DNA from 3 places in the Rheinheimera mangrovi genome. Region 2 is predicted to be linked to each of the others. Evidence: predicted binding sites of a transcription regulator. Region 2 holds the regulator's gene; each other region holds the start of a gene.

Region 1 (3,282 bases), 1.1 Mb from region 2:
CTTCATCACCATGTAAGTCTGGCAGCATCAAAGTGCCATCTGCAGCGAAACCAACAGATTTCGAATCAAACTCACGAGTTAACATATCCATGGTTTCATCACCCAGATCCAGGCCGCTGGTTAATGAAGATTCATCATAAACTTCCTGCGTATCTTCTGGGTAAATCAGTTTCTTCAGCATTGGGCGAACCACAGCTACTATCAGCACTATGATAATCAGGGTACCCATCACCAGTTTAAGTACACGGGCAAACCACTCCTGTTCATAAATCGGTGGTTCTATGGCTTCAACCATGACACTGCGGGCAAAAGGCACGGACACTACTTCTATAGTATCGCCCCGTTGCACATCAAAACCAATGCCGCCTTGCAATAAACGCCGAATATTAGCAATTTCAGCCTGAGAGCGGATTTGTGGTTCAGTTACGGTGCCGTCAGCAGAAGTAGTACCAGGTAAGTAATCAACAGCAACAGAGACACTGATACGACGGATTAAACCAGACTGCTGAGTTGAATGACTAATGGTGGTATCCAACTCATAGTTGCGGGTCATTTCTTTGGTATTACGGCCTGGCACTACAGATTTAGCCGCATCTGCTCCAACGGCCTGTTCTGGAATAGCACTGTTCAACGGTGGCTGGTTAGTTAAAGCACCAGGGATCCCACCTAAACCACCGCCAACACTGTTTTCCTCAATACTCATTTCACTGCGTACTGCAGGTAAGTCCGGGTTAAAGCGTTTTTGGGTTTGTTCAACAGCAGTAAAATCCATCAATAAATCGACCTGAGCCGTGTAGTTATCGACTCCCAGCACTGGAATTAAAATGGAGTCAATTTTCTGACGATATTCTTCTTCACGGGCGCGTTCCATTTCGTATTCTTTGCGACTACGGGCAGAGGAAGCGTCCTGTGAGCCGCTGTTGAGTAAACGACCATTTTGATCCGTTACAGTAACACGGCTTGGCTCAAGACCTTGCACTGCAGAAGCCACCAAATCGACGATGGAATCCACTTCACCTTCTTTTAAGCTTTTACCGCCTCTGACCGTCACCATCACAGTGGCTGAAGGTTGTTTTTCCCGGCGGGCAAAAATATTCTCTTTTGGAATAGCCAGCAACACACGTGCTGTGGCAATACTCTGAAATTGTTCAATAGTACGGGCAAGTTGTTGTTCGCGGCTGTGCTTTAAGCGCTCCATCTCCAAACGCTGGCTGACACCAAAACCACTGTCCTGCATCAGTATTTCATCGCCTGTGGTTTGTTCCTGCTGTAAACCTGCCCGGGCCAGCTTCAGTTTAATGTCCTGATATTCTTTACCAGACACCATCACCACCTGACCTTCAAGCTTGTAGTCGACCTTTTGGCCATCCAGATAGTCCAGAGTTTCAATCAACTCTTTGGTTTCGAAAGTGCCCAAAGGCCGCATATCGGGTTCACGCGCCCATAAAATAATCAGTACAGCTAATGCAATACAAATGGTTAAAGCGACAATCAGACTGATTTGTCGCACCATATCCATGCCACCGCCCATAGAGCCAAGAAAGCCGGATTTCTGCTCTTGTTGCACTGGAGTACTGCTGCCAAAGTCATCTGACGATATTGCCAGCTCAGTTGAGGTACCTTCTGCCACTTGTTATTCCCCTCGCCTTAGACCGGCATCGACATAATTTCTTTGTAAGCTTCGACCAACTTGGTCCGCACCTGCACTGTAGCTTCAAAGGCCAAAGAGGCTTTTTGCCCTGCCAGCATAGCTTGCGCTAAAGACACTTTTGGATCGCCCATTTCAACAGCAGTGCTGAGTTGGCGGCTTTCGCCCTGCAGACCATTCACCTTGTCCAAGGCACCTTTGAGCATGGCTGAAAAGTCGGATTGACTAGTATTTTGCTCAGGCAGAGCCGGAATGCTAAATTCTGAAGGCACACTCTGGACTTGCGAAGCGAGGGATTGAAGTTCCTGATAAAGACTATGACCTTGACCTTGAATGTTCATCTGCTGTGACCTGTCAAAATATTGCTATTACTACGATTAATAGAGGTGAAGCAGGGATCGTGCCAGTATTTAGGGTCAGAGCCTTGACACTGATCCCGCAAGCGTTAAAAGGGAGATAAAAATATCGGTACAAAACAGCCACTTAAAACCCATAAAGGAGGGTTATACAAGGGCTGGAATTCTAACTGGAAGGAAGTAAAAAAAGGGCCAGAGCCTTGGCTCTGACCCTAGGGTTCAGGCAGGTAACTGTATACCGGACTCACGCATCCGGGCTAATTTATATCTTAGAGTTCTGGCGCTAATACCCAGGCGCTCAGCGACTTCTTTGCGGCTATTGGCGCAGGCACGCATGGTTTCCAGAATAATACGGTGTTCCTGCTCATAAATTTCAGATTTAAATACGCTGACATCCAGATCGCCCGCCTGAGCTACAGGCGCATCAGGCATGCTATCTAGCATATTGGGTGCGGATTCGAGCAGAATATCGGCCGCATTAATTTGATCACCATCACAAATAATCAAAGCACGTTGCACTATGTTATCCAACTCACGCACATTACCAGGCCAGTAGTGTTGCATCAGTTTGTGCTGGGCTGCATAGCTTAAGCTGGGCTGCGGCATACCTGTGCTACGACAATGCCGTTCTAACAAGTGCATTGCCAGCGGCACTATATCAGCCGGACGTTCTGCCAAAGCTGTCCAGGTCAGTGGAAACACATTTAGACGATAATACAAATCTTCGCGGAATTTACCTTCAGCCACAGCCTGTTTTAAATCTCTGTTACTGGTGGCTATCACCCGCACATCCAATTTAATGGTTTTGCGTGCACCTAAACGCTCTACTTCACGTTCCTGCAACACCCGCAGTAGTTTCGCCTGCAGGTTTAAATCCATTTCACTGATTTCATCCAGCAAAATAGTGCCTTGCTGAGCTTGTTCGAACTTGCCGGGACAGGCTTGAATAGCACCGGTAAAGGCCCCTTTTTCGTAACCAAACAAGGTAGCTTCCAGCATATTTTCCGGAATAGCGGCACAGTTAATAGCGACAAAAGGACCATCAGGACGGCCGCTTTGTTGGTGTATATAGCGCGCCAGCACTTCTTTACCTGATCCACTTGGGCCCAGCACCAGCACATTGGCATCAGAACGGGCAACTTTTGCGGCCAATTTCACCAGTTGTTTGCCCTGCTCGGAATGAACTACGGGTTCAATAGTCGCGACTTCAGCCCCTAAGGCATAGCGGCTGACCATATTGATCAGCACTTCAGGTGAAAAAGGTTTAGCTAGATAATC
Region 2 (3,282 bases):
AAACCGAACGAGTCACCACAGTGTTCAGCCAGGAAGGAAAAGAATAATGAAGTTAGTTGCGTCCCATCTGGCTAAAAGTTACAAAGGGCGCCAGGTGGTCAAAGACGTTAGTCTGGAAGTGAGAGCCGGTCAGATTGTTGGTTTGTTAGGTCCTAACGGTGCGGGCAAAACCACTACTTTTTATATGATTGTTGGTTTAGTGCCATCAGATAAAGGCAAAATCACCCTGGATGACAAGGAGATCACCTTTGATCCTATCCATGCCCGTGCTCGCGCAGGCATTGGTTATCTGCCGCAGGAAAGTTCGATATTCCGCAAACTGACGGTATATGACAACCTGCTGGCCATTTTGCAGCATCGCAAAGATCTAACCGAAGAGCAGCGCGAAGAAAAAGCCGATGCGCTGCTGGACGAGTTCCATATAGGCCATATCCGTAACAGCCTTGGCATGAGTTTATCCGGTGGCGAACGACGCAGAGTGGAAATAGCCAGGGCATTGGCCGCAGATCCGGCGTTTATCCTGTTGGATGAACCTTTTGCTGGTGTTGATCCCATTTCAGTGTTAGATATTAAAAAAATTATTCAGCATCTGTGCCAAAGAGGCATAGGGGTGCTTATCACCGACCACAATGTGCGCGAAACTCTTGATGTCTGTGAAATTGCCTATATTGTAAGTCATGGAGAACTGATTGCTGCAGGTACCCCGACTGAGGTTTTAGCAAACCAACAAGTCCGTGATGTCTACCTTGGTGAGCAATTCAGGTTATAGTTTAAAACAACATCCGAATAGGGTTGTTTGGAGAAAATAAGAAGTACATGAAACCGTCTCTGCAACTTCGTCTTGGTCAGCAGCTCACAATGACTCCTCAATTGCAGCAAGCAATTAAACTGCTGCAATTGTCTACTATTGAACTGCAACAGGAAATTCAGGAAGCGCTGGATGCTAATCCATTGTTGGAAGCTGAAGATGACTATGCAGTATTTCAGGAACCTTCATCAAAAGATTTAAATCATGGTGCCGAGTTTGATTCGCCTGACTATGACAACAGCCATGATGAGCATTACGAACCCGAAGTAAAGGACAGCAGCGAAGCGATGTCCGAGCAAAATATCAAAGAAGATTTACCGCTGGACAACCACTGGGACGATTTAGTCAGTGCGGCTCCGGTTGCTGGTGCCAATAACTTCAATGGCGATGAAGATACGGTATTTCAGGGCGAAACCAGCGAAACCCTGCAAGATTACTTACGTTGGCAAATGCAGCTGACCCCATTTTCAGATACAGACCGCACTATTGCTGAAATCATTATCGAAGCCATAGACGAAAACGGTTTATTAACGATAGACACAGAAGATATTCTCGAATCGCTAGGCATGCCGGAAGTGGAAGCCGACGAAGTCGAAGCGGTCATTAAACGTATCCAGTTGTTCGATCCTGTAGGTGTTGGCGCCCGCACTATTCAGGAATGTCTATTGGTACAGCTGCGCCAGTTTGATCCAAAAACCCCCTATCTGGCTGAAACCCAGCATATTATTAAAGAATATACTGACTTTTTAGCTAACAGAGATTTCCGTTCTCTGATGCGTGTGACTAAACTCAAAGAAGACGACTTAAAAGAAGTGATGCGGCTTATTCACAGCCTGAACCCTCGACCTGGGGCAGATGTGATTCGACAAGAACAGTCGTATGTGATCCCTGATGTGTCAGTTGCAAAAATCAAAGGACGCTGGATGGTCGAGTTAAACCCTGATGCGATGCCAAAGATCAGAATTAACGAGCAATATGCTGCCATGTCACGTAATGCCCGTAATGCATCAGATGGTCAGTTTATTCGTTCCCACCTGCAGGAAGCCAAGTGGTTTTTAAAAAGTCTGGAAAGTCGCAACGAAACTTTACTTAAAGTTGCCAACTGCATAGTACAGCAGCAACAGGCCTTTTTTGAGCACGGTGAAGAAGCCATGAAACCCATGGTATTAAACGACGTGGCTGAAATGGTGGGAATGCATGAGTCAACCATTTCCCGTGTTACTACACAAAAATATATGCACACTCCCAGAGGAATATTTGAACTTAAGTTCTTTTTCTCCAGTCATGTAAGTACAGAGAGTGGCGGTGAATGTTCATCCACCGCAATCCGCGCCTTTATAAAAAAATTGGTGGCGGCGGAAAATCCTGCCAAACCTTTAAGTGACAGCAGGATGGCAGAAATACTGTCAGAACAAGGGATTAATGTCGCACGGCGTACCATTGCCAAGTATCGTGAAGCCTTGTTTATTCCGCCGTCTAATCAGCGCAAGAGCTTGCTTTAACAGCTCTATTAAGAAGGAAGAGTCTATGCAAATCAACTTAACTGGTCGTCATGTAGAAATCACTGAAGCACTGAGAGAGTACGTCGATAGCAAATTTTCCAAACTTGAACGTCATTTTGATCATATTAACAATGTACATGTAGTGCTGAACGTGGAAAAATTAAAGCAGATTGCAGAGGCTAAGATGCACCTCAATGGAGGTGAAGTATTCGCTGTGTCGGAAGACGAAAATATGTACGCTGCGATAGACCAGTTGATCGATAAACTGGATCGCCAAGTTATTAAACATAAAGAGAAAATTTCTCGTCATTGATTCTGAAACTATGAACCTGAGCTCAATGTTATCGGAGGACTGCACCAAGAGTGCGGTCCTTTTTAATAGTAAAAAACGCATTCTGGAATACATAGCTGAACTGGCACATCAGCATTTACCGGAAGTTCCTGAGTACAACATACTCGAAGCCCTGATGAGCCGTGAGAAACTCGGTTCCACAGGTATTGGCGGTGGTATCGCTATTCCGCATGGCAAATTAAAAAATGTCACCACACCTTTGCTGGTGTTTGTCGTCAGTAAAGATCCAATACAGTTTGATGCTATTGATAACCAGGCTGTGGATATTTTTTGTGCCATCCTGATCCCGGAAAATCAATGCCAGACCCATTTATCTACTTTGTCCGGCATAGCCCGTATGCTCAGTCAAAAAGATTTCACCAAAAAAATCCGTCATAGTGCCAATAGCCATGATTTGTACCAGTTGCTAATGGCAGGCGCTGAACAGGCAATGGCAAAATGAAATTATTAGTCGTCAGTGGTCGATCGGGTTCGGGCAAATCTGTTGCCCTGCGCGTCATGGAAGACCTAGGTTATTATTGTGTAGATAACATCCCCGTCAATTTACTTCCGACTTTAGCCAACGCCGTGATGGGGCAGTACGAAAGGGTCGCTGTCAGTATTGATGTGCGCAACCTGCC
Region 3 (3,282 bases), 100 kb from region 2:
TACTCAGGACCCATGTTAAATTTACAGTCAGTACGCTCTAACTATGGAAGGTACTTATGACCCAGCCCGTTATGTTCCTGCATCTGCAGGACCCGGAATTAACCAGCCAGCTTTTGCAGTCAGAGACTGTCCGGCGTTTTGTTATTTGTAAAAGTCAGCCGGATGAATGTTGGGTAGAACAACTGCTCAGGCAGCCTTGTGATTTGGCTTTTATTGAAATTGACAGCACTGAACCTGCGCAGTACGACTTGTTACAGCAAAGCAATCTGCTGGCTGGAATCGACTTTATTCTGGTCAGTAAAGGCTTGCCAGACCTGGCTACGGATCAATTGATGCGTTCTGGTGCTGGCTACCATTTCCGTCATCCGCTGGATATGACGTCTGTGTTGGATGCGGTACAGGATTTTTATCAACAGTTATCTTCAGTGGCGGTAAAACGCAGAGTTCAAAGCAGTGATTTGGATCAGTTTGGTTTATTGGTCGGGTCCTCTGCCGCTATGCTCAGACTGTACAAAACAGTGCGCAAGGTGGCCGTGACTGAAGCCAACGTTTTTATTATTGGTGAAAGTGGCGCTGGTAAAGAGCTGGTGGCGAATACCCTGCATTTAGCCAGTCACAGAGCCGACAAACCTTTTGTGGCCATTAATTGTGGTGCTTTAAGTTCTGAGCTTACCGACAGCGAACTCTTTGGTCATGTCAAAGGCTCCTTTACCGGGGCTTTGCGTGATCATCAGGGCGTGTTCGCTCAGGCTGAACAAGGCACGTTATTTTTGGATGAAGTGACAGAAATGCCGTTGGATCAACAAGTGAAGTTGCTGCGGGTGCTGGAAAGTGGTGAATACAGGCCAGTTGGCAGCAATAAAGTCTGCATGGCCAACGTAAGAGTTATAGCTGCAACCAACAGGGACCCACTTCAAGCTGTGGCTGATGGCATTTTTCGGGAAGATTTGTATTTCAGGTTATCACAGTTTCCAGTCAAAGTGCCGCCACTGCGTGAGCGGGAAGGTGACATTGCTGGCTTAGCGCAACATTTTCTGGCGTATTGTAATGTGCGTGAACAACAACAAAAACAATGGTCTGACGCAGCTTTAGCTGTGATTAAACAGCATGCCTGGCCAGGTAATGTGCGTGAGTTGAAGCATGCGGTAGAGCGGGCCTTTATTTTGGCGGACAAACAGATTGAGCCTGAACATCTGCTGATCGAAGAGGCGACCGCAACTGCTGCGGTTGCTGAGGTTCCGTCAGATATGCCATTGGATGAATTGGAAAAAGCCGCCATTTTTGCAGCGCTGGAACGAAATAATGGGAATAAAACCGATACAGCACAACAGTTGGGGATCAGTGTAAAAACGCTTTACAACAAACTGGAAAAATACCAGCAGGAAAGTTGAGCTTTAAAGTGCTCGTCTTGCTGATAAAGAATGGCGGGGGTTAAACCCCCGCCTCAGACCATTAACAGTCTTTATCTTCAGCGTCTGCCTTCTCTTTGGCCGCTTCACACAGCTCTTTCGCCTTTTCTGCTGTTTTGTCAGCAGCGTCTTCCATGGCATCTGCAGTTTTGTCTGCAGCTTCTTCCAGTTTGTCAGTGGCTTGCTCAGCTTTATCTTCAACCTGAGCTTTTAACTCTTCCATTCTGTCTTCTGCTTTTTCCGCATCGCTTTCACTACAGGCGGCGATAGAGGTCGCCAGCATCACAGCCAACACCACTTTGAATAATGTGCTTTGAGTTTTCATTTCATTCTCCTTCAGCCGCTTGGGGCCACTTACAATTTAGGGGTTTTGCCACGCAGTGCATTTGCTAACAGTGAAATAACCAGCAATACCACAAAAATCATAAATATAATTTTTGCTATACCTGCTGCAGCGCCTGCAATGCCACCAAAACCCAGAATACCTGCCACTATGGCCACAATAAAAAAGGTTAAAGCCCAGCCTAACATAGTTGCTCCTCAGTGCTTCTGCACCAGTTGAACGTACTTCGTACACTAAGCGAGCATCATGCCAATATCGGCTTTTACACTATAAGTCACTGTTATTGTTTATTTTATACAGGATTTATGAACGCAGGCTGTCTTAGGTTTTTGTTTAGCTAATGGTAAAATTTACAGGCGCTGTAGTAACAGTTGCAGGCTAGGGTTGCAGCCTGAAGCTAATGCTGCTCAATTCATGGCATAATCCCCACCGTACAGAAGCAGGATCATGAGTAACAGATGGCAAAAAAACTAAGTGTGGTGCAATTAAAACAACAGGCCAATGTGCTGAAATCGCTGGAAGCAGTGGAAGAGCTGGCCATGCCTCTTTATCCAGATTTTGTCGGCTGTTGGTTTAGCCTGGAGTATGAGCATTTCCCAGGCTCTTTACTGGTGCGTTGTCAGTTTAATTCCGAAGCAGCTCTGGCTGCGGCACTTGAACAAAAGCTGGATCTGTATTTTCAAAAACAGATCCATAAGCAGTTATTTAAATGCGGCATTTTAGTCAAAGACATCAAAAGGCATGTGGTATTAACCACATTATCCCCAGATGATTAAGCCGTGACACAAAAGCCTGCTATGGCTGCCTTGTAATTTGAGGTAGCATAAACGCCATTTGGTTTTAAAAAATTTGGCGTATGACGGCTGATTTTGTTTTTCCTGTCTCTGCAGAGCAGTTACAACTCTGGTTTCACCCTGCCACCTTTCATAAGGCGCGGGCTTATTTTTTGGCCGGTAAAGTAGTGCAGTTGGATTATGAAGCTGACTTTTCTCAAATCCGCAGTCAGGTTTGGGGTGATGGTTTTAGTCCTTTTAAACAGCTGATTTCTATATCCGAGCGCGATGGTCAGGTACAAATGACGGATTCCTGTACTTGCTCTGATGGCAGCAGATGCAAGCATGTACTGGCGGCCTTACTGAAACTGAAACACCAACTGGATCAACTGCAACAAAAGTCGGTGCAACAGCCTGTACGACAGCTTAACCAATGGTTTAGCGAAGCCGAACAATACAATACTCCAGTTACAGCCAACACTACTGAAGATACGGTGTTGTATGAACTGCGCCCCAGTAGTTTAGGTTTACAGCTGCTGCCGAAAAGGGTGAAACAAGCTAAAAATGGCAGCTTCAGCAAAGGCAAAATTATTGCGCAAAGTGAGCTTTCCGGCCAAATCCGGCCTTTATGGCTGGCCGAAGATGATTACCGGTTATTGCAGCAGTTTTTTGCTTTTGATTTACGCCGTCAGGCCTTGCTGGAAGATCAGTGGGGTTATCAGCTGCTTTTAAAAATGCTGGAAACGGGCCGTTGTGT

What was found. The regulator sigma-54, encoded in region 2, starts transcription at its own class of promoters, with help from an activator protein. The targets are predictions, from matches to a motif close to TGGCANGNTNCNTGCTT.
Region 1: a site for sigma-54 is predicted at 2,038-2,054, ahead of fliE (flagellar hook-basal body complex protein FliE). Genes of this name have one in related genera too.
Region 3: a site for sigma-54 is predicted at 1,988-2,004, ahead of EK374_RS02020 (DUF1328 family protein). Genes of this name have one in related genera too.

The regions. Positions count from the first base shown of each region.
Region 1 is NZ_CP034683.1:1,594,686-1,597,967, reverse strand. Features, by position in the region: gene fliF (flagellar basal-body MS-ring/collar protein FliF) at 1-1,630, opposite strand, end outside; gene fliE (flagellar hook-basal body complex protein FliE) at 1,648-1,989, opposite strand; gene EK374_RS07290 (sigma-54-dependent transcriptional regulator) at 2,224-3,282, opposite strand, start outside.
Region 2 is NZ_CP034683.1:539,038-542,319, reverse strand. Features, by position in the region: gene lptA (lipopolysaccharide transport periplasmic protein LptA) at 1-47, shown strand, start outside; gene lptB (LPS export ABC transporter ATP-binding protein) at 47-769, shown strand; gene EK374_RS02525 (RNA polymerase factor sigma-54) at 817-2,310, shown strand; gene hpf (ribosome hibernation promoting factor) at 2,336-2,623, shown strand; gene ptsN (PTS IIA-like nitrogen regulatory protein PtsN) at 2,634-3,104, shown strand; gene rapZ (RNase adapter RapZ) at 3,101-3,282, shown strand, end outside.
Region 3 is NZ_CP034683.1:434,801-438,082, forward strand. Features, by position in the region: gene EK374_RS02010 (sigma-54 interaction domain-containing protein) at 57-1,391, shown strand; gene EK374_RS02015 (hypothetical protein) at 1,453-1,734, opposite strand; gene EK374_RS02020 (DUF1328 family protein) at 1,764-1,940, opposite strand; gene EK374_RS02025 (hypothetical protein) at 2,211-2,528, shown strand; gene EK374_RS02030 (DEAD/DEAH box helicase) at 2,609-3,282, shown strand, end outside.